Regions from separate parts of the Pseudomonas sp. AK181 genome, predicted to be linked through region 1. Evidence: predicted binding sites of a transcription regulator. Region 1 holds the regulator's gene; each other region holds the start of a gene.
What was found. Region 1 encodes sigma-54, which starts transcription at its own class of promoters, with help from an activator protein. Its sites were predicted from a motif close to ANTGGCATNNANNTTGCTNT; they were not measured.
Positions count from the first base shown of each region.

Region 2: V8689_RS21270 (circularly permuted type 2 ATP-grasp protein) is a predicted target of sigma-54. The motif match lies at 6,381-6,400, and genes of this name have one in related genera.
Region 3: glnK (P-II family nitrogen regulator) is a predicted target of sigma-54. The motif match lies at 1,024-1,043, and genes of this name have one in related genera.
Region 4: V8689_RS19915 (flagellar hook-length control protein FliK) is a predicted target of sigma-54. The motif match lies at 5,784-5,803, and genes of this name have one in related genera.

Region 1 covers NZ_CP146348.1:992,429-1,000,376, reverse strand. The annotation lists gene lptA (lipopolysaccharide transport periplasmic protein LptA) at 1-267, shown strand, start outside; gene lptB (LPS export ABC transporter ATP-binding protein) at 267-992, shown strand; gene V8689_RS04800 (RNA polymerase factor sigma-54) at 1,177-2,670, shown strand; gene hpf (ribosome hibernation-promoting factor, HPF/YfiA family) at 2,746-3,051, shown strand; gene ptsN (PTS IIA-like nitrogen regulatory protein PtsN) at 3,062-3,526, shown strand; gene rapZ (RNase adapter RapZ) at 3,529-4,386, shown strand; gene V8689_RS04780 (HPr family phosphocarrier protein) at 4,403-4,675, shown strand; gene V8689_RS04775 (ZIP family metal transporter) at 4,794-5,687, opposite strand; gene V8689_RS04770 (superoxide dismutase) at 5,720-6,331, opposite strand; gene V8689_RS04765 (hypothetical protein) at 6,333-6,761, opposite strand; gene V8689_RS04760 (class II fumarate hydratase) at 6,789-7,948, opposite strand, start outside.
Region 2 covers NZ_CP146348.1:4,664,288-4,672,235, reverse strand. The annotation lists gene V8689_RS21315 (substrate-binding periplasmic protein) at 1-509, shown strand, start outside; gene V8689_RS21310 (DUF4398 domain-containing protein) at 519-881, shown strand; gene V8689_RS21305 (OmpA family protein) at 878-1,690, shown strand; gene V8689_RS21300 (PLP-dependent aminotransferase family protein) at 2,002-3,441, shown strand; gene V8689_RS21295 (hypothetical protein) at 3,535-4,026, shown strand; gene V8689_RS21290 (YkgJ family cysteine cluster protein) at 4,189-4,443, shown strand; gene V8689_RS21285 (START domain-containing protein) at 4,485-5,090, shown strand; gene V8689_RS21280 (hypothetical protein) at 5,170-5,430, shown strand; gene V8689_RS21275 (ribonuclease E inhibitor RraB) at 5,644-5,985, shown strand; gene V8689_RS21270 (circularly permuted type 2 ATP-grasp protein) at 6,433-7,842, shown strand; gene V8689_RS21265 (alpha-E domain-containing protein) at 7,847-7,948, shown strand, end outside.
Region 3 covers NZ_CP146348.1:203,889-211,836, forward strand. The annotation lists gene V8689_RS00885 (accessory factor UbiK family protein) at 566-829, opposite strand; gene glnK (P-II family nitrogen regulator) at 1,253-1,591, shown strand; gene V8689_RS00895 (ammonium transporter) at 1,626-2,963, shown strand; gene V8689_RS00900 (secondary thiamine-phosphate synthase enzyme YjbQ) at 3,173-3,598, shown strand; gene sutA (transcriptional regulator SutA) at 3,701-4,033, shown strand; gene V8689_RS00910 (HAD family hydrolase) at 4,223-4,918, opposite strand; gene xerC (tyrosine recombinase XerC) at 4,915-5,814, opposite strand; gene V8689_RS00920 (DUF484 family protein) at 5,817-6,533, opposite strand; gene dapF (diaminopimelate epimerase) at 6,547-7,377, opposite strand; gene lysA (diaminopimelate decarboxylase) at 7,381-7,948, opposite strand, start outside.
Region 4 covers NZ_CP146348.1:4,367,237-4,375,184, reverse strand. The annotation lists gene fliG (flagellar motor switch protein FliG) at 1-33, shown strand, start outside; gene fliH (flagellar assembly protein FliH) at 44-808, shown strand; gene fliI (flagellar protein export ATPase FliI) at 798-2,156, shown strand; gene fliJ (flagellar export protein FliJ) at 2,160-2,609, shown strand; gene V8689_RS19930 (STAS domain-containing protein) at 3,284-3,589, shown strand; gene V8689_RS19925 (fused response regulator/phosphatase) at 3,586-5,304, shown strand; gene V8689_RS19920 (Hpt domain-containing protein) at 5,335-5,691, shown strand; gene V8689_RS19915 (flagellar hook-length control protein FliK) at 5,852-7,135, shown strand; gene fliL (flagellar basal body-associated protein FliL) at 7,346-7,846, shown strand; gene fliM (flagellar motor switch protein FliM) at 7,856-7,948, shown strand, end outside.

The DNA of each region.
Region 1 (7,948 bases):
TATTTCGAGCAGAAGCAGTCCGCCACCGACACCGGCCCGATGAAGGGCTACGGTAAGACCATCCAGTATCACGCCCAGCAGAATCGTATCGTACTGATCGACCAGGCCAAGGTACTTAGCCCCGACGGCAACTCGACCGAAGGTGAAAAAATCACCTATGACACCGTCAAGCAGATCGCCAACGCCGGTCGCGCCAACGGCAACAAGGTCACCGCACCGCGCCCACGCATCGACATGGTTATCCAGCCGAAGAAGAAGGCCGAGTAATGGCAACCCTGAAAGCCCAGCACCTGGCCAAAGCCTATAAAAGCCGCCAGGTGGTACGCGATGTCAGCCTGTCGATCGACAGCGGCCAGATCGTCGGTTTGCTCGGCCCTAACGGCGCCGGCAAAACCACCTGCTTCTATATGATCGTCGGGCTGGTCCAGGCAGACCAGGGTCGCGTATTGATCGACGACCTGGACGTCAGCCACCAACCCATGCACGGTCGTGCACGGGCAGGTATCGGCTATCTTCCCCAGGAAGCGTCGATCTTCCGCAAACTGTCGGTAGCCGACAACATCATGGCGATCCTCGAGACCCGCAAGGAACTCGATCGCGATGGCCGCCGCCAGGAGCTGGAAAGCCTGTTGCAGGAATTCCACATCAACCATATTCGCGACAACCTCGGCATGAGCTTGTCCGGTGGTGAGCGTCGCCGCGTGGAAATCGCTCGCGCCCTGGCAACCGCGCCGAAATTCATCCTGCTGGATGAACCCTTCGCCGGTGTCGACCCGATTTCGGTGGGTGACATCAAGCAGATCATCCATCACCTCAAGGCCAAGGGCATTGGGGTGCTGATCACCGACCACAACGTGCGCGAGACCCTCGATATCTGCGAAACCGCTTATATCGTCAACGATGGTCAGCTGATTGCCGAAGGCGATGCCGAGACGATTCTGGCTAACGAGCTGGTGAAGGAAGTGTACCTGGGTCACGAGTTCCGCCTGTAAACACAGGGGTATCGCGCTTTTCCCTGGAGCGCGCGGGAGTCAATAGAAACCTCGGTTTTTTTATTGTTACCGCGCTCTAGGCAAAGGCCCCGAGATCAGGCATATAATTTGCTTATGTTTGGCGCTCACGCGCCCTGTCGTGGATGGCGCATTGCGCCGGCGAATAAGGTGTTAAGCCCCTGCCATGAAACCATCGCTAGTCCTGAGAATGGGCCAGCAGCTGACGATGACACCGCAGCTGCAACAGGCCATCCGCCTGCTCCAATTGTCGACCCTGGACCTGCAACAGGAAATCCAGGAGGCCCTGGAGTCCAATCCGATGCTCGAACGCCAGGAAGAAGGCGACGACTTCGACAACGCAGATCCGCTGGCCGACAACATCGAGCAAAAACCCAACCCCGACGTGCAGGAACCTTCCTATCAGGAAACCGCCCCGACGGTGGACAACCTGGAAGAAGGCGACTGGAACGAACGCATTCCCAACGAGCTTCCCGTGGACACCGCGTGGGAAGACGTCTACCAGACCAGCGCCAGCAGCCTGCCGAGCAACGATGATGACGAGTGGGACTTCACCACCCGTACGTCGGTGGGCGAGAGCCTGCAGAGCCACTTGTTGTGGCAACTGAACCTGGCGCCGATGTCCGATACCGATCGCCTGATCGCGGTCACCCTGATCGACTGCATCAACAACCAGGGCTACCTGGACGAAACCCTCGATGAGATCCTCGAGGCCTTCGACCCGGAACTGGACATCGAACTGGACGAAATCGAAGCCGTCCTGCACCGCATCCAGCAATTCGAGCCCGCCGGCATCGGTGCCCGCACGCTCAGCGAGTGCCTGTTGCTGCAACTGCGCCAACTGCCCGCCAAGACGCCATGGCTCACCGAAGCGCAACGCCTGGTCAGTGACTACATCGACCTGTTGGGCAGTCGCGACTACAGCCAACTGATGCGCCGCATGAAGCTCAAGGAAGATGACTTGCGCCAGGTCATCGAGCTGGTGCAAAGCCTCAACCCGCGTCCGGGCTCGCAGATCGAATCCAGCGAAGCCGAATACGTGGTCCCCGACGTCATCGTGCGCAAGGACAACGAACGCTGGCTGGTGGAGCTGAACCAGGAGTCGGTACCGCGCCTGCGGGTCAACCCGCAGTACGCAGGTTTTGTGCGCCGCGCTGACACCAGCGCCGACAACACCTTCATGCGCAACCAGTTGCAGGAAGCGCGGTGGTTCATCAAGAGCCTGCAAAGCCGCAACGAAACCCTGATGAAAGTCGCGACCCAGATCGTCGAACACCAGCGCGGTTTCCTGGAATACGGCGACGAGGCCATGAAGCCTCTGGTGCTGCACGACATCGCCGAAGCCGTTGGCATGCATGAATCGACGATTTCCCGGGTCACCACGCAGAAATTCATGCATACCCCACGGGGTATTTATGAGCTGAAATACTTTTTCTCCAGCCACGTCAGCACCTCCGAAGGCGGCGAATGCTCGTCCACGGCGATCCGCGCGATCATCAAAAAACTGGTTGCCGCGGAAAATCAGAAAAAGCCGTTGAGTGACAGCAAGATCGCTGGTTTACTGGAGGCACAAGGCATTCAGGTCGCCCGTCGAACCGTCGCCAAGTACCGCGAGTCCCTTGGGATCGCGCCTTCCAGCGAGCGTAAGCGGTTGATGTGACGGGCGGGCCACAGCGTTCCAGTGGTGGGTATTCCTGCCCACCGCTTTATGCACTGGCAACGAAGGAGAAGCTGTATGCAAGTCAACATCAGTGGACACCAGCTGGAAGTCACCAAGCCCCTGCGTGAATACACCGAGAGCAAGCTGAACAAGCTTGCGGGGCATTTTGACAAGATCACCAACGTGCAGGTCATCATGGAGGTCGATAAGCTCAAGCAGAAAATCGAGGCCACCCTGCACGTACCGAATGCCAAGCTCGTCGCCAATGCGGAACATGAAGACATGTACGCGGCAATCGACTCGCTCTACGACAAGCTCGACCGCCAACTCATAAAGCATAAGGAAAAGAATCTGCACCTGATGCAAGGTACAGGTCGTTAACTCTCCCCCCATGATCCGACTTGAAACCATCCTGACCCCCGGCCGTTCCCTCGTGAACGTGCCGGGCGGCAGTAAAAAGCGCGCCCTCGAACAAATTGCCAACCTGATCAGCAGCCAAGTGCCTGAGCTGGAGATGCAAGATGTTTTCGAAGCTCTGATTGCTCGTGAAAAACTCGGCTCGACCGGTTTTGGTAATGGAATCGCCATTCCTCACTGCCGCCTCGAAGGCTGCGATACCCCGGTCAGCGCCCTGCTGCACTTGGAAAAACCCATCGACTTCGACGCCATCGACGGTGCCCCGGTTGACCTGCTGTTCGTTCTGCTGGTCCCGCAAGCCGCCACCGATGCGCACCTGGAACTGCTCCGGCAGATCGCCAGCATGCTTGACCGCAAGGATGTACGCGACAAACTGCGCAGCGCCCCCACCAATGAGGCGTTGTACCAAGTTGTCCTGGATGAACAAAACGGGCAGTAATCATGCGTTTGATCATCGTCAGCGGTCGCTCCGGCTCGGGTAAGAGCACCGCCCTCAATGTGCTTGAGGACAACGGCTTCTATTGCATCGATAACCTGCCGGCCGGCCTGCTGCCAGAGCTGGCGGAACGTGCATTGATCCATACCGAATTGGCACAGCCACTGGTGGCTGTCTCGATTGATGCGCGCAACCTGCCCAGCCACCTTTCGCGGTTCCCGGAACTGCTGGAAGAAGTGCGCGCCAAGCACATTCATTGCGACGTGCTGTACCTGGATGCCGACGAAGAAACCCTGCTCAAGCGTTTCTCCGAAACCCGTCGACGTCACCCCCTCAGCAGTGCCAACCGCTCTCTGGCCGAAGCCATCGAGGACGAGACCAAACTGCTGGGGCCGATCATTGACCTGGCCGACCTGAAGATCAACACCACCAACCTGAACCTGTATCAGTTGCGCGATGCGATCAAGCTGCGCCTGCTGAACCAGCCTGAGCCGGGGACGGCGTTTCTAGTCGAGTCGTTTGGCTTCAAGCGTGGCATGCCGGTCGATGCCGACTTGGTGTTCGACGTGCGCTGCCTGCCCAACCCTTACTGGAAGCCGGAATTACGCGATCAGTCGGGGTTGGACCAGCCTGTGGTCGACTACCTGGCTGCACAACCGGATGTGGAAGAGATGTTCCAGGACATCTCCAGCTACCTGCTCAAATGGTTGCCGCGCTTTGCCGCCAGCAATCGGGCCTATGTCACCATTGCCATTGGCTGCACTGGCGGCCACCACCGCTCGGTTTATTTGACTGAACGGCTGGGCCAGGTGCTGCAACAAACCCTCAAGAACGTCCAGGTTCGCCACCGCGACCTTAGCTGAAAGGAACACCACTGCGATGCCGGCTCGGGAAATTGAAATCATCAACAAGCTGGGCCTGCACGCCCGGGCGTCGGCTAAATTCGTTGGAGTGGCCGGGCAGTTCCCCTGCCAGATCCGTGCAGGGCGCACGCCAGAGTCCATGGTCGATGGCAAAAGCATCATGGCGATGATGATGTTGGCGGCCGGCAAAGGCACCAAGATCCACCTGAGCACCGAAGGCGAGCAAGAGCAGGAGGCTATGGACGCACTGGTCGCGCTGATCAATAACTACTTCGACGAAGGCGAATAACTCCTACTGTAGGAGCGAGCTTGCTCGCGAAAAACGTCAACGATAACGCGGGCATCCTGGTTTAACGCAGTGCTCTTGCGTTCTTCGCGAGCAAGCTCGCTCCTACAGGGAACCATTCTCAGCCCAACGCTGTATCCATCACCATCATCAGGCAAAACCCGATACACAGCCCGAGGCTGGCGAGTTTGTCATGGCCATTGCGGCGCGACTCGGGGATGACTTCATGAGTCACCACCAGCAACATTGCCCCAGCGGCCAGCGCCAGACCCAGCGGCAACAACACTTCGGCAAGGCTTACCAGCCATGCGCAGAGCACCGCAAATACCGGTTCAACCAAGCCTGATGCAGCGCCAATCAAGAAGGCCTTGAGCCGCGACATTCCCGCCCCAGCCAATACCAACGCAATCACCAGTCCTTCAGGTACATCCTGCAAGGCAATGCCCATGGCAAGGCTGTCGGCATCCGCCATGCCTCCGCCAGCAGACACGCCCACAGCCATGCCTTCAGGGATGTTGTGCGCAATGATGGCAAACACGAATAGCCAAATACGCGGCGGAATCACCGGTTTATCCGGTGTACCCACCAGCATTTCCGGGCTGGCGCCAGAGACCTTACGGTCCACAAGGTACAGGCCGAACGCTCCGAGCATGATGCCGAAGCTGATCAGGCCACCGGCGCCCCAGGGCGACAGCCCCAGGCTTTCAGCAGCCGCGATACCCGGCACGACCAGGGAAAAAGCGGTAGCCGCCAGCATCACACCGGCCCCAAAGCCCAGTAGGGTATCGCTCAGCGCCATCGGCATGCGCCGAATCACCAACACCGGCACCGCGCCCAGCGCCGTGCCGAGCGCGCAGATCGCCCCGCCCTGCAAAGCACGCAGGATGCGCGGTTCCAGGTTCAACCAGGCCAGCCCATGGGCCACCAATAACGCAGTACCTGCCAATAGCAGCAGCGTGCCAAACGCATAACGAAACATTCGTACGCTACCGATCGCCAGTGTTTGAGTGCCCATAGTCGGCCTTAGATCTTGTTATGGAGTGAGTGTCAGGCCAGGGCCGCCTGATAGCGCGCGGCAACTTCCGGCCAGTTGATGACGCTATAAAATGCATTGATGTACTCGGGTCGTCGGTTTTGATATTGCAGGTAGTAAGCGTGTTCCCAGACGTCCAGACCAAGGATGGGCGTATTGCCGCTCATCAGCGGGCTGTCCTGGTTGCCGCTGCTTTCCACCACCAGCGTTTTCTGGGGCGTAACGCTCAGCCAAGCCCAACCGCTGCCGAAACGCGTCAACGCCGCCTTGGTAAAGGCTTCCTTGAAGCTGTCGAAGCCGCCAAGTTGCTCGTCGATGGCCTTGCCCAGCGCACCCTCGGGTTTGCCGCCCCCTGTCGGTGACATGACCGCCCAGAACAACGAGTGGTTCGCATGCCCGCCTCCTTGGTTGACCACGGCGGCGCGTAATTTCTCCGGCAATGTTTGGACGCTGGAGACCAGCTTCTCCACCGGCCAGCCGGCGAACTCAGTGCCCTCGACCGCGGCATTGAGGTTATTGATGTAGGTCTGGTGGTGTTTGGTGTAGTGAATTTCCATGGTTTGCGCGTCGATATGCGGCTCGAGGGCGTCGTAGGCGTAAGGCAAGGCCGGCAAGGTATAGGTCATATCAATGTGCTCCATATTGAGGCGTGGACGTTGGCGTCGCAGCACTGCCCAGCAGCCGATGAGTGCGCGGGTATTCGCCGTGATCGCTGATAAAATTCAGCAGCTCGACGTAGGTCTTGCTGCTCTGGCGCAACGCGGCCTCGCGCAATGACGGGCTGAGGCGCGGGTCCTGCATGGTCTGCAGCAGGCGCTGGTGGATAGCGCAGAGGTATTCCGCGCTTTCCTCAGGCTGGTTCAGCCGCAAGTGCAGGTCCGCCAGGTTGTGATGGGAAATGACGCAAGCCGCCACTGCTTCGTCAGCATCCGCCCAGCGTTCGAATAACACTTGGGCCAGGGCCAGGGCTTGCAGATAGGCCTCGCGAGCGTCAACCAGCTCACCTGCCATAAAGCAGCGATTGGCCCGTTCGATCGTGCGTTTCCAGTGCTCCATGGTGAGCCTCCAAAGCAGAGTCGTTGATTACACGCCGCCGGCCGTGAGCTTTTCCGGGTCCAGCAGGACTTCCAGTTGGCTGCGAGGCAGGTCGGTGTGTTCGAGGGCGACATCGATCACCGGGCGGCCTTGCTGATACGCCTTCTTGGCGATTTCAGCGGCCTTCTGATAACCGATGATCGGGTTAAGTGCGGTGACCAGGATGGGATTGCGCGACAGCGCTTCCTTGAGTTTGGGTTCGTTGACCTTGAAGCTGGCAATGGCCTTGTCCGCCAGCAACCGGCTGGCATTGGCCAGCAACTCCAGGCTGCTGAGCAGGTTCTGGGCAATGATCGGCAGCATCACATTCAGCTCGAAGTTGCCCGATTGGCCGGCCACGGTGATCACTGTGTCGTTGCCAATAACCTGGGCGGCCACCATGGCGGTCGCTTCCGGGATGACCGGATTGACCTTGCCCGGCATGATCGACGAGCCCGGCTGCAGCGCCTCCAGTTCGATTTCACCGAGGCCGGCCAATGGGCCGGAGTTCATCCAGCGCAGGTCATTGGCGATCTTCATCAGTGACACCGCCGTGGCCTTCAACTGGCCAGAGACTGCAACGGCGGTGTCCTGGGAGCCAATCAGCGCAAACAGGTTCTTGCCGGGGGTGAACTTCACCCCGGTCAAAAGGCTCAGTTGCTGGCTGAAACGCCCGGCAAACTCGGGGTGCGCGTTGATCCCGGTACCGACCGCCGTGCCGCCCTGGGCCAGTGCTTGCAGCGCCGGCAGCAGGTCCTGCAAGTGGCCGATATTGGCCTTGAGCTGCTGCGCCCAGCCGTTGAGCACCTGGCTCATGCGCACCGGCATGGCGTCCATCAAATGCGTGCGGCCGGTCTTGATGAACGGGTGAACCGCCTCGGCTTTTTGCTCGATGACTTGCACCAGATGCAACAGGGCCGGCAGTGTTTGCTCGTGCAGCACCAACGCGGCACTGACGTGGATGGTGGTGGGGATGATGTCGTTGCTGCTCTGGCCGCAATTGACATGGTCGTTAGGGTTGACCGCCTCGCCGAGCAAACGGCTGGCAAGGGTCGCGATCACTTCGTTGGCGTTCATGTTGGAGCTGGTGCCTGAGCCGGTCTGGAAGATATCCACCGGGAAGTGCTGCATGTAGTCGCCTTCCAGCAGACCTTGGGCGGCATCGACAA
Region 2 (7,948 bases), 2.9 Mb from region 1:
ATAACTTCGACTACATCCATCCAGCGCTGATGCAGACCGACTACCTGGTGTGGACGCGCAAGGATTCCGCCCTGGTCTATTCCACCGCCGCCGATCTGCACGGCCACAAAGGTGCGGTATCGGAGCGTGCGCGCTTGAGCGCCGAATTCGAGACCTTCGCTGGCCAGCAGCTCAACCTGCAACGTCTGCCCAACTTGACGCCGGCCTTTCAGAAACTGCTGTTGGGTGAGGTGGACTACGTGCTGGCTGGGCGCTATTCCGGCATGGCCATGGCCCAGACGCTGGGCATGAGTAATGACCTGGTGGCTCATGAGGTGCCTGTCGATCAGCCCGGCCTGTACCTGGCGATTTCCCATAACTCGGCCTGCAATGATCCGTGGCTGCGCGGACAGCTGACGAAAAAGATGACAGAATTGCCCGCCTCCGGTGTCGCGCAAGCCGCGCTGCAGCGCAATCTGGAGCGCTGGAAGGCGCAACTGCAACAACCTGTCGGCACCCCAACAAAGTAGGGATTTACAGTGATTTTTCGAGCTCTTTTCGCGGCCCTTGCCGTTGTTGCGCTGCCGGGATGTGCAACCGATCCTGCGCCGATCGAACAAATGCGCCTGACCCAGCAAGCCTTGGAACAAGCCACCGCGGTCGGGGCCAACACCGATGAATCCCCCGAACTGAAGCTGGCCGAAGAAAAATTCGCCCGGGCCAAGGGCAACATGGCCGACCAATCCTACAAGCGTGCGCGTATGCGCGCCGAGCAAGCGGAGCTGGACGCGCGCCTGGCCGAAGCCAAAGTGCTGACCGGCAAGAGCCAGGAACAATTGAACGTGCTCACTACCCGTATCACTCGCTTGCGTAAGCAGCTGCAGTTGGGAGAGGCACAATGAGCCCGATGATCCGTAGTTTGAGCTGTGTACTGCTGTTGGGCAGCGCGGCGTTAGGCGGCTGTGCCAGCCAACCCACCAGCGAGCAGGCGTTACAGCAGGCCGGCGATGACTTTCAAAAGGTCAAGGAAGACGCCAACGTGCTGCGCTTTGCGCCCAAAGACGTGATCCGCGCCGGCGAGTCCCTGGCCCGCGCCGATCGCCTGTCCAGCTACTGGGGCAGTGGCTCCGATGTGGTGCATTACGCTTACCTGAGCCAGCGTTACAGCGCCATCGCCCGAGAGCACACCCAGCAGGGCCTGAATGCCGAACGCGGTACCCAACTGGAGCTGGAACGTCAGCGCCTGCAACTGGCCTTGCGCGAAAACAAGCTGGCCAGCGTGCAACAGCAGGGCAAGTGGGTTGAAGCGCAGATCGCCAGCCTCACCACCCAGACCGACCGTGGCCTGGTGATGACCCTGGGGGACGTACTGTTCGACACCGGCGAAGCTGAACTGCAGAACTCGGCCAACCGCACGGTGCTCAAGATCGTGCAATTCCTGCAACTGAACCCCAAGCGTCGGGTGCGCGTCGAGGGCTACACCGACAACACCGGTGGCGAGCAGGAAAACCTGAAACTGTCCCGCGACCGCGCTCAATCGGTGGCCGACCTGTTGATGGACCTGGGTATCGATGACAAGCGCATCGAAGTCGAAGGTTATGGCGATCAATACCCGGTGGAAGCCAATGCCTCCGAGCGCGGCCGCGCACAGAACCGCCGCGTGGAAATTGTATTCTCTGACGAGAAGGGCCAATTGGGCGCCGCCCGCTAACACCCATCGCCTCTGAATTGGGCGCCGCCCGCTGACAGCCGTCGCCTCTGTAGGAGCGAGCTTGCTCGCGAAAAACGTCAACGATAACGCGTGCTTTCTGAGTGAACGCGGCGCCCGTGAGTTTTTCGCGAGCAAGCTCGCTCCTACCCGGGGCAGGCCCCTGCCAGATTTCATTAGACCTACACCCTTACAGTTTTTACTGTCACTCCCGCCCGCGCTCGACTATTGTGGCAACTGTCCCCGTACACTTCTAAACTGTGCCGGTATGTTTCACACAAAAATAAAATACCCGTGAAATCGAGTGCTGCGTCATGACCAATCTGTTGCTTTACCAACGTATTGCCCAGCAACTGGCTGAGGACATCCGGCGCGGTGTCTACCAACCGGGGGAGCGCGTGCCGTCGGTGCGCAAAATGAGCTCCCAGCTCAATGTGAGCCATGCCACGGTGCTGCAGGCCTACGCCAACCTGGAAGACCAGGGGCTGATCCGGGCGCGGCCGCAGTCGGGCTACTACGTGCACCAGACGCCAGCCCTCACGGCGCCTACGCCCGATATCGCACGGGTCGAGCGTCCAGGGTTGGTCACCCGTAGCAGTATCATCCAGCAGGTGTTGGTCGAGTCGCGCCGTGAAGGGGTGTTTCCCTTGGGTGCAGCGGTGCCGAGTGTCGACTACCTGCCAGTGCGGGCATTGCATCAGCAGTTGGCCAAGGTCACGCGTTTTCAGAGCCCACGGGCGTTCAGCTACATGTTCAGCCCTGGCTTTGAACCCCTGCGCCGCCAGGTGGCGATCCGCATGCGCGATGCCGGGGTGGTCGTGGACCCTTCAGAAGTGGTGATCACCCACGGCTGTGTCGATGCATTGCAGATGTCGTTGCGCGTGCTGACGCGCCCTGGCGACCTGATCGCGGCTGAATCACCCACCTATTACGGCTTGCTGCAATTGGCGGATCTGCTGGGCCTCAAGGTCATCGAGATCCCCAGCGACCCCGCCACGGGCATGAGTCTTGAGGCCTTGCAACTGGCCGCCAACCAATGGTCGATCAAGGCGCTGGTGCTGACCACGCGCCTGAGTAATCCGCTGGGCGGCACCATGCCGGAGGAGCGGCAGAAACAGTTGCTGCGCCTGGCGTCGGACTTCGATATTCAGATCGTCGAGGATGATATTTACGGCGAGTTGATGTTCGAACTCGGCCGCACCAAAGCCCTCAAGGCCTACGACCGCCTCGACCGGGTGATCTATTGCTCAAGCTTTTCCAAGACCTTGTCGCCGGGCGTACGCATTGGCTGGATGATTGCCGGCAAATACCAGCAGGAAATCCAGCGCCTGCAGATGTTCAGCACGCATTCTGCTTGCAGCGTCACGCAAATGGGCGTCGCGGCCTATCTGGAAAACGGTGGCTACGACCGTCACCTGCGCTATATCCGCCAGGAATACCGCAAGAACCTCAGCGCCTTCCAATTGGCGGTGCAGCAGTATTTTCCCGAAGGCACCCAGATGACCCGTCCGACCGGCGGCTTTATCTTGTGGGTCAGTTTGCCGGGGCGGGTCAATACCCAGGAGCTGCATGTGCGTGCCCTGCAACAAGGCATCAGCATTGCGCCAGGGCTGATCTTCAGTAATACCGAACAGTTCAACCACTGTATTCGCCTCAACTGCGGCACGCCGTGGAATCGCGAGGCAGAGCGGGCGTTGATGACCCTGGGAATGCTTGCCACACAGCTATGCCAAGAGGCCGCAGCGGGCTTTTGAGGTGATCAAAGGGGACAAGACTGATCTGTGCCCTTGTCATGCCGCGCACAACGAGCGAGCATATGGCCTTCTGCCGTTAATGCTGTTGGCGATATGACTTCTATTTTTCGCGTTACATGGATGATTGGCCTGCTGAGCCTGTGCAACGTCGGCAGCGTGCTGGCTGCAGCGCCGGTGGCTGATGGCAAGCCCGCCGTCAGTGCCGAGCAAAAGACCTCAGCCAAGCAGCCTGCGCCTGCGAAAAAAGCCCCCGCCGCACAAAAGAAAGCTGCCTCGACCAAAAAGCGTGCACCCGTGGCGAGCAAGTCCAAGTCGGCCCGTGAAGTCGCCCAGACCAAACTGCCACCGGCACAGTTGGACCTGTCCCTGCCTTCGGACATGGTGAGGCACTTGCAACCCATCGGCACCATGCCCAAGCCCAAGAGCGTGCCTTTGTTGCCGCCAATGTTTGGGGAAAAGCCCACCGACAACAGCGCGTTCCAGATCAACGGTCGCTTGCTCAGCAATGAGATGAAGCTGCAACTGCGTAACGAAGAACGCCGTGATGTTGAAGGTGCTGCGCTGGATTTCGAATTCAAGCAATAAACTTTCTAAGCCCAGGTGACCCAGGCGGCTGACCATCTGTCGCAGACTGGTCGGTCACTTTTGTTTTGTGCGAAAAACCTCTGTTGGGCCATTTTAAAACGGCTGTTTAAGGGCGTACTCTAGCCCGGCCATCCCTATTGAGTCGTCGAGGACCTGCTGGTCATGAAATGCCGTGAAGGCTGTGGCGCCTGCTGCATTGCCCCCTCCATCAGTTCACCACTACCCGGAATGCCTCTGGGCAAACCCGCAGGCGTTCGCTGCGTGCACCTGTCGGCGGAACAACTGTGCCAGTTGTTTGGTCAACCGCAGCGGCCCGCCGTGTGCAGTGATTTCAAGGCGGATATCGACGTCTGTGGCAACGACCAGGCCGATGCCATCCGCCTGATCGGCTGGTGGGAGCAGATGACGGCGGCTTGATGGGCTTTACTATCGGAACTTCAACAATAAGGAATACAACGATGGGTTCGCTGAAACGAGTGGCTGTGCTGTGCGGTTTTACGCTGTTGTTTGCGGCCACTGCCCAGGCTGAGGATTGGCAAGTCGCCAAGGACGAAGACGGTATCAAGGTGTCCCTGAGCGAGATTGCCGGTTCCAAGTACAAGGCGTATCGCGGTGTGACGGTGATCAAGGCGCCTTTGGCCAAGGTCCAGGCGCTGCAGGAAGATGTGGCCGGTGCTTGCGCATGGATCCATGAGTGCAAGTCCCAGAAACTCGTCGACAAGAAAGGCGACGAGGCCTGGACCTATACCCAGTTCAAGGCGCCGTTCCCCGTGACGGACCGCGACTCGTACATCCACGTCACCACCACCAAAGCCGCAGACGGTACCGTCACGCGCAAACTGGAAGGTGTGCCGACCTACAAGCCTGAAGAAAAAGGCTACGTGCGGGTCGCCCAGGTGGAGGGTTTCTGGAAACTGGTGCCAAAGGGCGATAACCAGACCGAAGTCACCTACCAGGTACACACCGAGCCAGGCGGCAGTGTACCTTCGTGGTTGGCCAACAAGTTCGTGGTGGACGCCCCGTTCAACACCTTGAAAGCCTTGAAAGAACACGCTGAAAAATAAGTGCAGTTGATCCGGTGCCTCCGGACTTGAGCGGAACGTTTGGCGAGCCCTCACGGTCCAGATACAAGTAAGCCCACCTATGGGTTTTATCGAGGAGGCACCGATGCCGAAGTGGAATGTTTCTTTCATCAACGACCGCGGCGAGCCGAAAGTCGAGCAATTTGACTGCGAGCATGAGCCGACGCTGGAAGAAGCCGCACAAATGGTGCGCGTGCGTGTGTCGCCGGTGTTGGAAAAGCTGGACCTTAACGATCTTGCTGACCGTGTCCCCGATCCCACGGTCAAGAGCCTGCATGATCAGAATGGTATTAAGGACCTCAAGGTCGAACCCGCGGCCTGAACATTTTCTATAGACCCTTCAAGCACCTCTGGTGGAGGTGATAGCTTCGCGCTACTCTGCAATCGAGATCAGCGAATGAATCGCTAAGGTCTGGTCTTGTCAGCTACATGCTTGTTTTCCTGCGGTGTTGTTATGCCGTGGTGCCCGCGCCAGCAGGGCGCGGGGCTTCAGGAAGCACGGAAAGTCTATCCATCGGTTTGAGGAGGACGTTTCATGAGCACAGCCTATCAAGAAGACATCAGCACCAACGTACTGCGCCGCATGAAAGAAGGCGGCTTTGATTTCTCGCGTTTTCACCCCATCGAGTTCTACGCCATTTTCCCGGATGAGGAACGGGCGCGCAGGGCTGCGGGTCGATTTCGTGGGGAGTCCCTCAATGCCCAGGTCAGCGCGCGCGACGATGGCGCCTGGTACCTGGAACTGAGCAAAATCATGTTCGCAACCTACGACGGCATAGGAGATTTCGAGCAAGACTTTGAGGCAGTGGTCGAGCCCCTGGGTGGCATTATCGAGGGATGGGGCGTCAAGCAGGAGGTGCGTGGGTTACCCATGTAGTTGGTATTTATGAGCAACACAGCGTATCGGCTGACCTTTGGGTCGGCCGATTTTGTTTGGGGCGCCGGTGCAACGTGAACCGCCGTTTTACGCGCAAAAAAAAGCCACCCAAATAGGGTGGCGGAAAGGGAAGTTCGAGGAGGTAGATCAGTACACGAAGTAACACCATATCGCTTGCACAAAAGGTTTAGCTGTAGGACATCTCCTGTTCAGCCGATGGAGGTGATTATCCGCAGTGCCAGCCGCGCAGTGAAATCAACTCTGACTATGCTGTTGATAGCCAAAGACCGCATTGCAATGAAGCGCACGGCTTGACCCAGGCAATTGCGCGCACCAGGACGGTGCGGTGCTTCCGCTGGGATTATTCAACTGGTTGATTATTAAGTGTTTATGCCGCTGGCACGGGCCTTGCGAAGGTTCTTGCGTCCGGGTGACAAGGAGTACGGCATGATCCGCACTTATTACGATGAAATGTACGATGGGGCAGGGCAGGTTCGCCCCCATTACCGCGAGTTCGCCCGTTGGCTGGCCGACACCCCTGCCGAACTGCTGGCCCAGCGCCGGCGTGAAGCCGATTTGCTGTTCCACCGCGCCGGCATCACCTTCACCCTCTACGGGGACGAACAAGGCACCGAGCGCCTGATCCCCTTTGACACCATCCCCCGCAGCATTCCGGCGAGTGAATGGCGGATTGTCGAGCGCGGCTGTATCCAGCGGGTCAAGGCGCTGAACCTGTTCCTCGCCGACCTGTACCACGACCAACGCATCATCAAGGCCGGCATCATCCCTGCCGAACAGGTACTGGCCAACGAGCAATATCAATTGGCAATGCAGGGCCTGGATTTGCACCGCGATATTTATTCGCACATCTCCGGGGTCGACCTCGTACGCGATGGCGACGGCACGTACTACGTGCTCGAAGACAACCTGCGCACGCCCAGCGGTGTCAGCTACATGCTCGAAGACCGCAAGATGATGATGCGGCTGTTCCCCGAACTGTTCGCGGCCCAGCGCATCGCACCCATCGACCATTACCCCAACCTGCTGCTCGATACCCTCAAAAGCGCCAGCCCTCTGGATAACCCCAGTGTGGTGGTACTGACGCCCGGGCGTTTCAACAGCGCGTTCTTCGAACATGCCTTCCTGGCTCGGGAAATGGGCGTGGAGTTGGTGGAAGGCGCAGATTTGTTCGTGCGCGATGACCGTGTATTCATGCGCACCACCGACGGGCCCAAGGCTGTCGATGTGATCTACCGTCGCCTCGATGATGCGTTCCTTGACCCGCTGGCTTTCAACCCGGACTCCATGCTCGGTGTACCCGGCCTGCTTGCCGCTTACCGTTGCGGCAATGTGGTGCTGGCCAACGCCATTGGAACCGGGGTTGCGGACGACAAATCGGTTTACCCTTTCGTTACCGAGATGATCCGCTTCTACCTCGACGAAGAGCCGATCCTGCAGAACGTTCCGACTTTTCAATGCCGTAAGCCTGACGAGTTGTCCCACGTACTGGCCAACCTGCCCGACTTGGTGGTCAAGGAAACCCAAGGCTCCGGTGGCTACGGCATGTTGGTTGGGCCGGCGTCTACAACCGCAGAAATCGAAGCGTTCCGGGCGCGTATCAAGGCCAAGCCACACGCCTATATCGCGCAGCCGACCCTGTGTTTATCCACGTGCCCGACCTTTGTCGAAAACGGCATCGCCCCGCGCCATATCGACCTGCGCCCCTTCGTGTTGTCCGGCAAGGACACCCGCGTGGTACCGGGTGGCCTGACCCGCGTGGCGTTGCGCGAAGGCTCGCTGGTGGTCAACTCGTCCCAGGGCGGCGGAACCAAAGACACCTGGGTGGTCGAGGACTGATGCGATGTTGAGTAGAACTGCCTCGGATTTGTATTGGATGTCGCGCTACCTGGAACGCGCCGAAAACCTCGCGCGCATGCTCGATGTCAGCTATTCGCTGTCGCTG
Region 3 (7,948 bases), 790 kb from region 1:
AATGTGGGAGCTGGCTTGCCTGCGATGGCTGTGTGTCAGCAAAGAATCATCCGCTGATGCACCGCCATCGCGGCATAGGTATCTACTCAACTTTGTAGGCTGTCGCAGCAAACGGTAACCACGATGCGAAGCGAGTCGCTCTTGATCTGCTTTTGATCTTAGGCGCCCCGTTAAACCACGCTGGCGGATTACGGGCACACCGAGCCTAAGCGAGGTGCCGAGTGGTGGGGCAAGAGCGTTTTGCTTACTTTTGCGCTTTTTGTACGGACCGGACACATGGTTGACGGGTGTGCGGGGACATGGTGGACACTTTGCGGCGAACCAACTTCGCCGGGAAGTCATCATGCCTTGGACTACGAGAGACACCATGAGCCTGAAAGAAGAGTTCGTTGCCTTAGCGCGGCAAGCCAGCTCCCACATTTGGATCTCGGTGCGTCAGTTAGAACAGCGTCGGCTATCCGGTCGTCACGGGAGCAAGCTCCCTCGCCGCAGGTCCAGCGTCACACCAAAATTGTGTAGATACCTATGGCCATCGCAGGCAAGCCAGCTCTCACACACACCGTGTTTATTCAGCAGAGGGCGGCGTCAACCGTGCTTCAAGTTCCGCCACCTTCGCCTCCAGGCTCTCCAGTCGCGCACGTGTGCGGGCCAGCACTACCATCTGGCTGTCAAACTCTTCCCGGCTGACCAGGTCGAGCTTGCTGAAACCACTCTGCAGCAAAGCCTTGAACTGGCTTTCGATTTCATTGCGGGGCAGCGGGGTGTCGCCGCTGAACAGGCGAGAGGCGTGGCCGCTCAGGGCGTCGAGGAAGTCTTTGGGCGCGAGCATTGGACATATTCCGGAAAACAGTTGGCCGGCAGTGTATCACGCAGCGTCTATAGTCATTTTTACGCCCTGTTGCGCACGGTTTTCGCGCATTGGGGCGGGCGGCTGCGCACTGTTTTGATGCGCATTGCGGCCACGCAGGCGCCCCGTAGGTGGGCACAAGCGGGCAAAGGATTGATTTCGGTGGTTTTTACGGAGCTGGCAAGGTTTCTGCTTAGACGATCATGACCCATGCACTGATGCAGTCGCTGTGACGAATGCAGTGCGCCGACGGATCCGGGGTACAGGGCTCGTCACCAGTGGTTCGCTGGCGTCGCGACGGCAAATGCCGAGGCGACGATGCGTTACAAAGCCAGGCACTGCGCTTAGACTTGAGACGGGTTTGTTTTCCTGGGGCAAGTCCACCAAATTCGGGAGAGAGTTTTCATGAAGCTAGTCACTGCCATCATCAAGCCGTTCAAGTTGGACGATGTTCGCGAGTCACTGTCCGAGATCGGCGTGCAGGGCATTACCGTTACTGAGGTCAAGGGCTTCGGTCGGCAGAAGGGTCATACCGAGCTGTATCGCGGCGCGGAATACGTGGTCGATTTCCTGCCGAAGGTGAAGATCGATGTCGCCATTGACGACAAGGATCTTGACCGGGTTATCGAGGCGATAACCAAGGCGGCCAACACCGGCAAGATCGGTGACGGCAAGATCTTCGTGGTCAATCTGGAACAGGCTATTCGCATCCGTACCGGCGAAACCGATACCGACGCAATCTAAGCCGCCAAACCCCAACGCCCCAGGAGAAAACAATATGACTCTGCGTAAATTCGCAGGGCTCGGAGCCCTGCTGTCCATCGTAATGCCAAGCCTGGCCATGGCGGCAGACGAAGTGGCTGCTCCAGTCCTCAATTCCGGCGACACCGCCTGGATGCTCACTGCCACCGCGCTGGTGCTGTTCATGACCATCCCTGGCCTGGCGCTGTTCTACGGCGGCATGGTCCGCTCCAAGAACATTCTGTCGGTGATGATGCAGTGCTTTGCCATCACTGGCCTGATCAGCATCCTGTGGGTCGTCTACGGCTACAGCATCGCGTTCGATACCACCGGTATGGAACAAGGTGTGGTCAACTTCAATTCCTTCTTCGGCGGCATGGGCAAGGCGTTCCTGGCGGGTGTCACCCCGGCCAGCATCACCGGGCCGGCGGCGCTGTTTCCGGAAGCCGTGTTCATCACCTTCCAGATGACCTTCGCCATCATTACCCCGGCGCTGATCGTCGGTGCTTTCGCTGAGCGTATGAAGTTCTCCGCGATGCTGATCTTCATGGCGATCTGGTTCACCCTGGTCTATGCGCCAATTGCGCATATGGTCTGGAGCGGCAACGGCGGCCTGATGTGGGACTGGGGCGTGCTGGACTTCGCTGGCGGCACCGTGGTGCACATCAACGCGGGTGTGGCTGGCCTGGTGGCGTGCATCGTGCTCGGCAAGCGTAAAGGCTTCCCGACCACCCCGATGGCCCCGCATAACCTGGGCTATACCCTGGTGGGTGCGGCCATGCTGTGGATCGGCTGGTTCGGCTTCAACGCCGGTTCCGCTGCGGCGGCCAACGGCACCGCCGGCATGGCGATGCTGGTGACTCAGATCGCCACCGCCGCCGCGGCCTTGGGCTGGATGTTTGCCGAGTGGATCACCCACGGCAAGCCAAGCGCGTTGGGCATCGCCTCCGGCGTGGTCGCCGGCCTCGTCGCCGTAACGCCAGCCGCCGGCACCGTGGGCCCGATGGGCGCCCTGGTGATTGGCCTGGTCGCCGGTGTGGTGTGCTTCTTCTGCGCGACCAGCCTCAAGCGCAAACTGGGTTATGACGACTCCCTGGACGCTTTCGGCGTGCACGGTATCGGCGGTATCGTCGGTGCGATCCTTACCGGTGTGTTCGCAGCTCCTGCACTGGGCGGCTTCGGCACCGTGACCGACATCGCGGCCCAAGTGTGGATCCAGTGCAAAGGCGTGGGCTTCACCGTGATCTACACGGCGATCGTGACCTACGTCATCCTCAAGGTGCTCGACATGGTCATGGGCCTGCGTGTCACCGAAGAAGAAGAGGCGGTTGGCCTCGACCTGGCGCAGCACAACGAGCGCGGCTACAACTTGTAACTACATGAAAAAAACATGCCCGGCTTGCCGGGCATTTTTTTGCCTGGCGTTTGTCTGTGGCTAAAGGTGCATGGGTTTTTTATCGACTTTGTGATGGGATCCACACAGCACTTTTAAGGGTGCAAATGTCTTACAGGCATGAAGGCGTATTCGGCCCTTTGTTTTTTCTCAGAGCGCGCTAGAATGCGCGCCGATGGGCGGAGAACTGTATGTGGCAACAGACCCTGATTACCCTGCGGGCCAAGCCCCGGGGCTTTCACTTGGTAACGGACGAGTTGCTTGCCGGCTTGCCTGAATTGAAGGCGTGCCGTGTGGGCCTGTTGCATCTGTGGCTGCAGCACACCTCGGCCTCGTTGACTGTCAACGAGAATGCCGATCCGGCGGTTCGCCGTGACTTCGAACGGTTTTTCAACCTGCTGGTGCCGCAAGGCCGCACGGGGTTTGAACACAACGACGAAGGTCCGGATGATCTGCCGGCGCACTTCAAGGCCAGTCTGCTGGGCTGCCAGCTGAGTTTGCCGGTCAAGGCCGGCCGCTTGGCGATAGGGACCTGGCAAGGTGTTTATCTGGGCGAGCACCGTGATCATGGCGGTGCTCGTAAAGTCCTCGCCACCTTGCACGGTGATGGGGCATAAGCCACTGGCTATTCAGTGGATGTTGATTTTTTTCCAGCGGCCTCGACAGAGGGTGAAGCTGGGCTATAACTAATCTGCTTTTCGCAAGTCATGAGGTAGAACATGAGCGACGATGATCTGGAACAAGACGACCTCGAAGTAGGTGATGAAGACGACACCGAAGAAGGTCTTGAAGTAGCGGCCGAAGACGTTGCTGACGACGCCGATGACAGTGTGGGCGATGACGTGGCCCCCAAAGCCAAAGGCAAAGCCAAGGCAGCTGTTTCGGTAGACGAGTTGCCGAGCGTTGAAGCCAAGAACAAAGAGCGCGATGCCCTGGCCCGTGCGATGGAAGAGTTCCTCGCTAAAGGCGGCAAAGTGCAGGAAGTCGAGGCCAACGTGGTGGCTGATCCACCGAAGAAGCCGGATAACAAGTACGGCAGCCGACCTATCTGAGGTCTGCCTCCTGCTTGTAAGAAAAAGCCCGCCGTCGCTGCGGGCTTTTTCATGCCTGGAGCAATTTACCCGTTCGCTGCAATACCCTGTGGGAGCTGGCTTGCCTGCGATAGCGGTGTATCTGCGAGCCCTGTGTTGATTGGCCCACCACTATCGCAGGCAAGCCAGCTCCCACATTTTGGGTCAGTGTTAGCTCCAGCGACTCAGCAAGGGCGGCAACTCCGTCAGGCTGCGAATCTGCGCATCCGGACGCTTGTCACCCTCCCAGGCCTTGCCCGTGGGGTTGAACCACACCGCCCGCAGTCCCGCCTGCTGCGCGCCGGCAATGTCGTCCCCAGGATGATCGCCCACATGCACAGCCGCGCTGGCGTCCACACCGCCACGTTGCAGCGCCTCCTGAAACAGCCGTGCATCCGGCTTGGCGATGCCGATATCTTCAGCGCGCAGGGCGAAGTGAAAGTAGTCCGCCAAGCCCACGCGCTGCACATCGGCATTGCCATTGGTGATCACGCCGAGCAGGAAGTGCTGGCGCAGCGCCTTGAGCATTGGCTCGGCTTCCGGGAATACGGTGAGTTGGTGGCGTGCGTGGATGAACGCTTCGAAGCAGACATCCGCCATCTGTGTGGCCTCAGGCTGGGGATAACCGGCCTCCTCGAACGCATGCATCAACACGCGATGACGCAGCAGACTGATACGGTGTTTGAGTTCGGGATGACGCTGCAGCACCTGCTGGCGCAGGCTGGCGAAATGCTCAAGGGGCAGGTCGCCGACCTTGGACGCATGGACTGCCAGCCATTCGCGCATCGACGCTTCGGCGCTGATGATGACGGGTACGTTGTCCCAGAGGGTGTCGTCCAGGTCGAAGGTGATCAGCTTGATACTCATGAGTCGCCGCCCTTGATGCGTTTGGCCCGTGGATGGGCGCTGTCGTACACCGTTGCAAGGTGCTGGAAGTCGAGGTGGGTGTAGATTTGCGTGGTCTTGATATCCGAGTGCCCGAGCAGCTCCTGCACGGCGCGCAGGTCCTGGGAGGATTCGAGCAGGTGGCTGGCAAAGGAATGACGCAACATGTGCGGGTGCAGATTCTGCCCCAGCTCCCGCTCGCCAGCGGCCTTGACCCGCAGCTGGATCGCCCGTGGCCCCAGGCGCCGGCCTTGCTGGCTGACAAATACGGCATCGTCTGCCGGGTTGGTCAGCAGGCGTAGCGGCAGCCACAGCTGCAAGGCTTCGCGGGCTTTCCTGCCCACGGGCAGTACGCGGGTCTTGCTGCCTTTGCCGAGCACTTGCACCAGGCCATCGGCGAGGTCCAGTTGATCGAGGTTCAGGCCTGTGAGCTCCGACAGGCGCAGGCCCGAGGAATAGAACAGCTCAAGGATTGCCTGGTCGCGATGGGCCAGGAAATCATCCTCGACGGCACCGTCGAGCAGTTGCAGGGCGCGGTCGGTGTCCAGGGTCTTGGGCAGGCGCCGCTCGCCTTTGGGCGGCGACAGGCCATTGGCCGGGTCGTGGTCGCACAGGCCTTCGCGATTGAGGTAGTGATAGAGGCCGCGCACCGCCGACAGCAGGCGAGACAGGCTGCGGGAGGATTGGCCCTGCTGGTGCAACCGGGCGATCAGGCTGCGCAGGGCCTGGATATCCAGGGCCTTCCAACTGCTGACGTGCTGTTTTTCGCAATAGGCCAGGACCTTGTTCAAGTCCCGCCGGTAGGCTTCCAGCGTATGGGGCGACACCTGGCGCTCATTGCGCAGGTGAGCGCAGTAAGCGTCCAGTTGCCGCTCCATGATCAGCGCACCGCGCGCAGGGTGGTGGTGTGGCGTGGCAGGACGCGGCCCAGCACTTCGGCGATATAGGTGAGGAACAGCGTGCCCACCGAGCTTTTGTAGTGCGCCGGGTCGCGGCTGGCGATGGCCAGTACCCCGTGCAAGCCTTGATGGCTGAGGGCGATGACGGCCGTAGAGCCGATCTGCTTGCGCTGTTCGGCGCCAAACAGGAAGTCCAGTTCATGCTCGCGCAAGGTGCCGCTGACAGTCTTGCCTTCGGACAACAGGCCGCCGATGGCCGTCTGCGCCTCGCCACCTGTGACCCAGCGACCCACCGGCATCGGGTTGTCGCTGAACAGGATCAGGCTGACGAAGGGCACCTGGAAATCCTCACGCAGGCTGTCTTCCACGGCGATCACCGTTTCTTCCAGGCTGGTGGCATCCATCAGGGTCAGAATCAGGCGCCGGGTCTTGTCGAACAAGCGGTCGTTGTCGCGGGCCACGTCCATCAGATGAGAGAGCCGGTGGCGCATTTCAATATTGCGCTCGCGCAGGATCTTCATCTGCCGCTCCACCAGCGACACGGTATCGCCGCGTTGGTGGGGGATGCGCAGGGCTGGCAGCAGTTCTTCGTGCTCGACGAAGAAGTCCGGATTAGCCTCAAGGTACGCCGCAACAGCAGCGGCCTCCAGGCTGTCACTCGGGGTTGCGTGTGCGGGTACTTGAGGCTTATCGGTCATTAGCTTGGCTCACTCATAGACGGACCTGTCCTTCGTATACACGCGTGGCCGGCCCGGTCATCATCACCGGGTGGCCAGGGCCTGCCCATTCGATGGATAAACGTCCACCGGGCAGGTCGATCAACAGCGGCGAATCCATCCACCCCTGGCTGATCGCGGCCACGGCAGCGGCGCAAGCGCCGGTGCCGCAAGCCTGGGTTTCGCCGACGCCGCGTTCCCATACGCGCAATTGCGCACGGTTACGGTCGATCACCTGCAAAAAGCCCACATTAGCCCGTGCCGGAAAGCGCGGGTGATGTTCGATCTTCGGCCCCAGTTCGTGCACGGGGGCGTTATTGATGTCGGTGACCCGCAGCACTGCATGGGGGTTGCCCATGGACACGGCGGCGATTTCTACGGTTTTGCCATCCACGTCCAACGAGTAACTGAGGGCCTGCTCGGTGGCCTGGAACGGAATATCCGCCGGCACCAGGCGCGGCGCGCCCATGTTGACGCTGATCTGGCCGTCGTTGCGGATGTCCAGTTCGATCACGCCACCTTTGGTTTCGACGCGAATCTGGCGTTTGGCAGTCAGGCGTTTGTCGAGCACAAAGCGCGCAAAGCAGCGCGCGCCGTTGCCGCACTGTTCCACTTCGGAACCGTCGGAGTTGAAGATCCGGTAGCGGAAATCTACCTCCGGGTTGCTCGGCGCTTCGACCAGCAGCAACTGGTCGAAACCGATCCCCGTGTGGCGATCGCCCCACTGTTTGGCGTGCTTGGGCAGGATGTGCGCGTGCTGGCTGACCAGGTCGAGGACCATGAAATCATTACCCAGCCCGTGCATCTTGGTAAAACGCAGCAGCATGGCTTACTCCGGCAGCAGGCTTTCGCCAGCATACAACTCGGCTACCGTCTCGCGGCGACGCACTTCAAATGCTTGATCACCGTCCACCAGCACCTCGGCGGTACGCCCGCGGGTGTTGTAGTTGGAACTCATGACAAACCCGTAGGCACCGGCCGAATGCACGGCCAGCAGATCACCTTCCTCAAGCGTCAACTCACGATCCTTGGCCAGGAAGTCGCCGGTCTCGCAGATCGGCCCGACGATGTCATAGGCGCGGGCTTTGCTTGCGCGCGGCGTCACGGCGGTGACATCCATCCAGGCCTGGTACAGCGCCGGGCGGATCAGGTCGTTCATCGCCGCATCGACGATGGCGAAATCCTTGTGTTCGGTGTGCTTGAGGTACTCGACCTGGGTCAGCAGCACGCCAGCGTTGGCGACGATGTAGCGGCCTGGCTCGAACATCAGCGTGAGGTCGCGGCCTTCGATGCGCTCGCGCACGGCCTGGATATAGTCGGCAATCAGTGGCGGCTCTTCATCGCGATAACGCACACCCACGCCACCACCGAGGTCGATGTGGTGCAGGTAGATGCCG
Region 4 (7,948 bases), 3.2 Mb from region 1:
CTCGGCGGGAAGGGCGGCGAAGAAATGATCTAAGGCGCCTTGCATGTCGAATAAAGATGAGGCGCCCAGCGATCTGATTCGCGCGCGGGATGTCGGCGGCTTCGACATCTGGTCGCTGCCCAGCTTCGACCCCCATGTGCCGGAACCCGAGCCTGAACCGGTGGAGGAGCCGCCGGCGGAAATGGAAGAAGTGCCGCTGGATGAAGTCCAGCCACTGACCCTCGAAGAGTTGGAAACCATCCGCCAGGAGGCCTACAACGAAGGCTTTGCGGCGGGGGAAAAAGACGGTTTTCGCAGCACCACCCTCAAGGTTCGCCAGGAGGCCGAAGCGGCGCTGGCCACCAAGCTGGGTAGCCTGGAGCGCCTGATGGGTAACCTGTTCGACCCTATCGCCGAACAGGACTCGCAGCTGGAAAAATCCATGGTCGGCCTGGTGCAGCACATTGCGCGCCAGGTGATCCAGCGCGAACTGGTGCTCGACTCCAGCCAGATCGAAGCGGTGATGCGCGAAGCCCTCAAGCTGCTGCCCCTGGGCGTCGGCAATGTGCGGCTGTACATCAACCCCCAGGATTTCGAACAGGTCAAAGCCCTGCGCGAGCGCCATGAAGAAACCTGGCGCATCGTCGAAGACGCTTCGTTGCAGCCCGGTGGTTGCCGTGTCGAAACCGAGCACAGCCGCATCGATGCAACGGTGGAAACCCGCATCAGCCAGATCATGGCCAAGTTGTTCGATCAACTGCATGAACAAGCCCTGCACCCCGCCGAGCCGGACCTGAGCGTTGACCTGGACGCCACCGATGCGCCTTGATCGCACCAGCTTCGCCAAGCGCCTGGGCAGCTACGCCGAGGCCACCGAGTTGCCCGGCCAGCCGATCCTCGAAGGGCGCCTGTTGCGCATGGTCGGCCTGACCCTCGAAGCCGAGGGCCTGCGCGCCGCCATGGGCAGCCGCTGCCTGGTGATCAACGATGACAGCTACCACCCGGTGCAGGTCGAAGCTGAGGTGATGGGCTTTTCGGGCAGCAAAATCTTCCTGATGCCGGTGGGCAGCCTCGCCGGCATTGCCCCCGGCGCCCGCGTGGTGCCATTGGCCGACACTGGCCGCCTGCCTATGGGCATGAGCATGCTGGGCCGCGTACTCGACGGTGCCGGCCGTGCGCTGGACGGCAAGGGCGGCATGAAAGCCGAAGACTGGGTGCCGATGGACGGCCCCACCATCAACCCACTCAAGCGCAACCCGATCAGCGTGCCGCTGGACGTGGGCATTCGCAGCATCAACGGTTTATTGACGGTCGGTCGCGGCCAGCGCCTGGGCCTGTTCGCCGGTACCGGCGTGGGTAAGTCGGTGTTGCTGGGCATGATGACGCGCTTTACCGAGGCCGACATCATCGTGGTGGGGCTGATCGGCGAGCGGGGCCGCGAAGTGAAGGAGTTCATCGAGCACAGCCTCGGTGAGGAAGGGCTCAAGCGTTCCGTTGTCGTCGCTTCTCCGGCAGACGATGCACCGCTGATGCGCTTGCGTGCGGCGATGTACTGCACGCGCATCGCCGAATATTTTCGCGACAAGGGCAAGAACGTCCTGTTGCTGATGGACTCGCTCACGCGTTTCGCCCAGGCCCAGCGCGAGATCGCCCTGGCCATCGGTGAACCGCCCGCGACCAAGGGTTACCCGCCATCGGTGTTCGCCAAGTTGCCCAAGCTGGTGGAACGTGCCGGTAATGCCGAAGCCGGCGGTGGCTCGATCACCGCGTTCTACACCGTGTTGTCCGAAGGCGACGACCAACAGGACCCGATTGCCGACTCGGCGCGGGGCGTGCTCGACGGCCACATCGTGCTGTCGCGGCGTTTGGCCGAAGAGGGGCATTACCCGGCCATCGATATCGAAGCGTCCATCAGCCGGGTGATGCCGGCGGTGGTCACGCCGGAGCATATGGCCCGTGCGCAGCAGTTCAAGCAGCTGTGGTCGCGCTACCAGCAAAGCCGTGACCTGATCAGCGTCGGCGCCTATGTGGCCGGTGGCGACCGCGACACCGACCTGGCCATCGCCTTGCAGCCGCAACTGGTGACCTACCTGCGCCAGGGCCTCAACGACAAGATCACCATGGGCGAAAGCCAGTCGCACTTGCAGTCCATCTTCGCCCCGGCGCCGGGCGGCTAAGCCATGGCCAACAGTCGCGCCGCACGCCTGGCCCCAGTGGTGGACATGGCCGAAAAGGCCGAGAAAGCCGCCGTGCAGCGCCTGGGTTACTTCCAGGGCCAGGTGCGCTTGGCCCAAAGCAAGCTGGGCGACCTGGAGCGTTTTCGTGGTGAGTATCAGCAACAGTGGATCGAGCGCGGCAGCCAGGGTGTGTCCGGCCAGTGGCTGATGGGGTACCAGGGCTTTCTCAACCAGCTTGAAACCGCCGTCGGCCAACAACGCCAGAGCCTGGCCTGGCACGAGGCCAACCTCGACAAAGCCCGCGAAGCCTGGCAGGCGGCGTTTGCCCGTGTCGAGGGGTTGCGCAAACTGGTGCAGCGCTACATCGACGAAGCGCGAGCCATCGAAGACAAGCGCGAGCAAAAACTGCTCGATGAACTCTCCCAGCGCCTTCCCCGCCCAGAACAGTTCTAAGTGTGGGAGCTGGCTTGCCTGCGATGGGCATAGGTATCTACACGACTCTGTAGCGCTCAACGGTAACCACGATGCGAAGCGAGCCGCTCTTGATCTTGATCTGCTTTTGATCTTGATCTCAGGCGCCCCGTTAAACCACGCTGGCCGAACGCAGGCTTGAATTCGTGGGTAACCCGGCAGGACGCCGGGTTAGCCGCCCCGCGCCATGGATGGCGCGTGGCGGCGGCCCACGGATTCAAGCCTGTGTTCGGGCACACCGAGCCTAGGCGAGGTGCCGAGTGGTGGGGCAAGAGCGCTTTGCTTACTTTCGCGCTTTTCGAAAGTGAGCCGCCGTCAGGGCGGAACCCTAAGTGGCCGTTACCTAAATAACGGATATGTACCCGGTCCAACTGTGTTGACTGTTAGGCCGTCTTCGCAGGCAAGCCAGCTCCCACAATTGGATCGTGGGGGTGTCAGGTAGATAGGCGTCGGCTATCCGGTCGTCACGGGAGCAAGCTCCCTCGCCACAGGATCAGCGTCGTACCGAAGTTGATTGCGGTGCATCAGTCACTTATAGGCCGGCAGACCCACCGCTATCGCAGGCAAGCCAGCTCCCACAGTTGATCCACCGTGTTGCTCAGATGCTGTTCAGCTGCTACACCTTGTGTCTAGTGCAATGACAAGGAAGCAGTCACATGTCAGTCGAGTCAGAAGTATCCCTGGATGGGAAGAAGTTGACGATCGCAATCAGGGGCCGGTTCGATTTCGGCAGCCACCAGGCGTTTCGGGATGCGTACGAGCGTTTCTACAAGGTCCCCGAGATCTATATCGTCGATCTCAAGGAGGCCACCTACATGGACAGTTCAGCCCTCGGCATGCTGCTGTTGCTACGTGATCATGCTGGCGGTGATGGTGCCGAAGTCAGTGTGATCAACAGCAGCACCGACGTGCGCAAGATCCTCGCCATCTCCAACTTCGACAAGCTGTTCGACATCAGTTGAGCGCCCTGGCCCCGGTCCTGGAGGCGCTGACCATCCTGATCGCCGAAGACAGCGCCGCCGACCGCCTGTTGCTGGCGAGCATCATCCGTCGCCAAGGCCATCAGGTGCTGACGGTGAGCAATGGCGCCGAAGCGATTGAGGTGTTTGCCCGCGAGCGCCCGCAACTGGTGTTGATGGACGCGCTGATGCCGGTGATGGATGGCTTTGAAGCCGCGCGGCAGATCAAGCAACTGGCGGGCGAGGCGCTGGTGCCGATCATCTTCCTCACCTCGCTGCGCGAAAGCGAAGCCCTGGCCCAGTGCCTGGACGCCGGCGGCGATGACTTTTTGCCCAAGCCCTATAACCCCCTGATCCTGGCGGCGAAGATCAACGCCATGGACCGCCTGCGCCGCCTGCAGGCCACGGTTTTGCAACAGCGTGACCTGATCGCCAAACACCACGAACACCTGATGCATGAACAGCGGGCGGCCAAGGCGGTGTTCGATAAGGTCGCCCATTCCGGTTGTATCAACGCCGCGCCAAATATTCGCTACCTGCAATCGCCTTATGCGCTGTTCAACGGCGACTTGTTGCTGGCGGCCTACACGCCATCCGGCGATATGCACGTGCTGCTCGGGGATTTCACTGGCCATGGCCTGCCGGCCGCCATCGGTGCCATGCCCCTGGCCGAAGTGTTCTACGGCATGACCGCCAAGGGCTACGGCCTCACGCAGACCCTGCGGGAGATGAACGCCAAGCTCAAGCGCATCCTGCCGGTGGACATGTTCTGCTGCGCCACCTTGCTGTGCCTGAGCGCCCAGCGGCGGGCGGTGGAGGTGTGGAACGGCGGCATGCCCGAAGGCTATGTGCATGAAGTCGCCACCGGCAGGCGCACGCCGTTGATGTCGCGGCACCTGCCCCTGGGGGTGTTGTCGGCAGAGGCGTTCGATGACAGCACCGAGGTCTGGCCCATGGCGTTGGGCGACCGGGTATTTTTGCTCTCCGACGGCGTGCTGGACACTGCTGACGCCAATGATCAACTGTTCGGCGCCGAGCGCTTGCAGCAGGTGTTCGCCGCCAACCGCGAGCCCGACCGCCTGTTCGAGGACATCGAGCAGGCCCTGGCGGCCTTTCGCGGCCAGGCGCGCGATGACGTTAGCATGGTCGAGATCACTTTGCAGGCGGGCCAGCCCTTGCGGGCGGCCGAACCGATGTATGCCGACAGCGGCCAGTCGTGCCCACTGGATTGGTCGGTGAGTTTCGAATTTCGCGCCCAGACCCTTAGAACCTACAACCCGCTGCCGTACCTGCTGCAACTGCTGTTGGAGATCCACGGCCTGCGTGAGCAGAGCGGGGCGCTTTACAGCGTGATGGCCGAGTTGTATTCGAACGCGCTGGAACATGGCGTGCTGGGCCTGGACTCACGGCTCAAGCGCGATGCCCAGGGGTTTGCGCAGTATTATCACCAGCGCCATGAGCGGCTGGCACAGTTGGACAGCGGTTACGTGCGCGTGCATGTGCAGGTGGTACCCACCGACAAGGGCGGCAAACTGACCTTGCGCCTCGAAGACAGCGGGCAGGGTTTTGATGTAGAGCAGGAGCTGGCACGCCCCGTGGACATCGACCGTCTGTCTGGTCGGGGTCTTAGCCTGGTGCGTCAACTGAGCAGCGCTGTAGGCTGGTCCGATGGCGGGCGCTGCGTCTGCGTGGAGTTTTGTTGGGAGGCTCTGGCATAATCCGCCGATTCTTGATCAAGGAGCGAGCAAGTGGCTGAGATTCATTTGGACCCCGAGGTGTTGTCGGACTTGCAGGAAGTGATGGAGAGCGAGTACCCGACGTTGCTCGACACCTTTATCGAGGACTCGCAAGAGCGCGTCGCAGCACTGCGCAAGGCTGGGGGCGACGCCAAAACGTTGGGACGGATTGCCCACAGTTTCAAAGGCAGCAGCGGCAATCTAGGGGCGGTGCGTTTGGCCCAATTGTGTGAGCTGCTGGAGGCCGAGGCCGTCGAGGCGGCCTCGGATCTAGGCGCGCTGGTTGATCAGATTGATCATGAGTTCGCGCTGGTCAAGCCACTGTATAAATGTAGGAGCGAGCTTGCTCGCGAAAAACGTCAACGATAACGCGTGCTTCCTGGATGAATGCGGCGCCTGTGAGTTTTTCGCGAGCAGGCTCGCTCCTACATTGAATCGGATATGTCCAGGCATTTTGTAAACCTGGCCCGACTCTTGCTCTACCTCCACAGACTGCATCCCCGACCCCATGCAGTGGAGACCTTTACTTATGCCAGTCGCCCCCAATTCGCTCCTTCAGGCTGCCACCGCGGCCAAGCCTCAAGCGCCGGCCGCCACGCCTGCGGTAGCGCCTGCGGCCCCGCGGGAAAAGGGCCCTGGCTTCGCTCAAGTGTTTGCCAAGCAAGCTGCCAAGCCGCAGGCCAAGAGCGACGACGCGCCAGCCAAACCCGTGCGCGACAAAGCGGCTGACGCCAGCGATAAACCTGCCGCCAGCGCGCCAGCGGTTGCCGATAGCGGCAATCCCTTGCCTGCCAAGCCGGCCAAGAGCGACGACAGCGCAGACAGTGAAGGCGAGCCACCGGCCGACCCGTCCCTGGCGCAGCAACCAGTGGCCGACCCGGCGCTGGTCGCAGCCGTGACGCCGGTGGCGGTCCCTGTGCCCGCACAAGCGCCTGCCGTCGTTGCCGAAGATGACCAGGCCCTGCCCCTCATCGCGGTGACCGAGGAGCCCAAGCAGCCGGCCTTCGATCCCGAAGCCGACCCGCTGGATTCGATGCCGGCCGTGCGCCTGGCGATGGAGCAGGGCGGTCACGTCTCGGCCAGCAGCCAGGCGCCGCAGAAAGCCGCGCCCACCACCCAGGACCAACCGACCGCCGCGCAGAACTTTGCCGCTGGCCTGGCCAATATGGTTGACCAGCAAGCGACCAAGGACAGCACCGACGAAGGCGGCGACAAGGCCTTCGGCGCGCTGATCGATGACGGCCTCAAGGACCTCAAGAGCGCCAGCAGCGACACCCGTGTGGATGACTTCGCCAACCGCCTGGCCGCGCTGACCCAGGCGGCCACGCCGAAAACCGCGAATGCCTTGCCGCCCGTCACCAATGCGCCCCTGGCCATGCACCAGAGCGGCTGGACCGAAGAAGTGGTCAACCGCGTGATGTACCTGTCCAGCGCCAACCTCAAGTCGGCCGAGATCCAGTTGCAGCCCGCTGAGCTGGGGCGTTTGGATATCAAGGTCAACATGACGGCGGACCAGCAAGCCCAGGTCAACTTCATGAGCGGCCATGCGGTGGTGCGTGAAGCGCTGGAGAGCCAGTCTGGCCGTTTGCGAGAGATGTTTGCCCAGCAGGGCATGGGGCAGGTGGATGTGAATGTCTCCGACCAATCACGGGGGCAGGACCAGCAGCAACAGCAGGGCCAGGCGCGGGGCGTCGGTAGCAGCGGCAGGCGTGCTGACAGCGGCGACGCCGGTGGCCCTGTGGATGTGGCCGAAGTAGCGACGCCCGTGAGTCAGAGCGTGATCGGCTCCAGCGCGGTCGACTACTACGCCTGACCTCCTGTCCAAACCCGGTCAGTGTGGGAGCTGGCTTGCCTGCGATGACGGTGTATCAGTGACACAGATGTGCACTGACCCACCGTCATCGCAGGCAAGCCAGCTCCCACATTTGATTTAGGTTGTCTTCGCCTCAGCCAACTCTGGCATAACACTTGCTCTTGCCTTGCCATAGATCTACGAATCCCCGAATAGTGACGGATTATTGGCATGGCGAAGAGCGACGACGCAGCAACTCCCCCCGCAGGCAAAGGCAAGCTCAAGCTGATCCTGTTGATTGTGCTGGGCCTGCTCCTGGCCATCGGCGCCTCGGTGGGCGGCACCTGGTACATCATGCACAGCAGTGCGAGCAAACCGGCGCCCGTTGCCGAAACCGCCACTAACGTCAAGCAACCGGCAATCTTCGAGCAGATGCTTCCGGCCTTTGTCGCCAACTACAACCAGAATGGTCGTCAACGCTACCTGCAGGTGAGCATCACCTTGCTGGCGCGCAACCAGGCGGACCTCGATGCCCTCAAGGTGCATATGCCGGTGATCCGTAACAACCTGGTGATGCTGTTCTCCGGGCAGAGCTTCGACAGCCTGGCCACCCCGGTCGGCCAGGAAATGCTGCGCCAGAAGGTCACTGCCAGCGTGCAGGAGGTGGCCCAGAAAGAACTCGGCAAAGTCGTGGTCGAGCAGGCGCTCTTCACTAACTTCGTATTGCAGTAGGATCACGACATGGCCGTGCAAGACCTGCTGTCCCAGGATGAAATCGACGCGCTGTTGCATGGCGTGGACGATGGTCTGGTACAGACCGAAATGGCTGCCGAA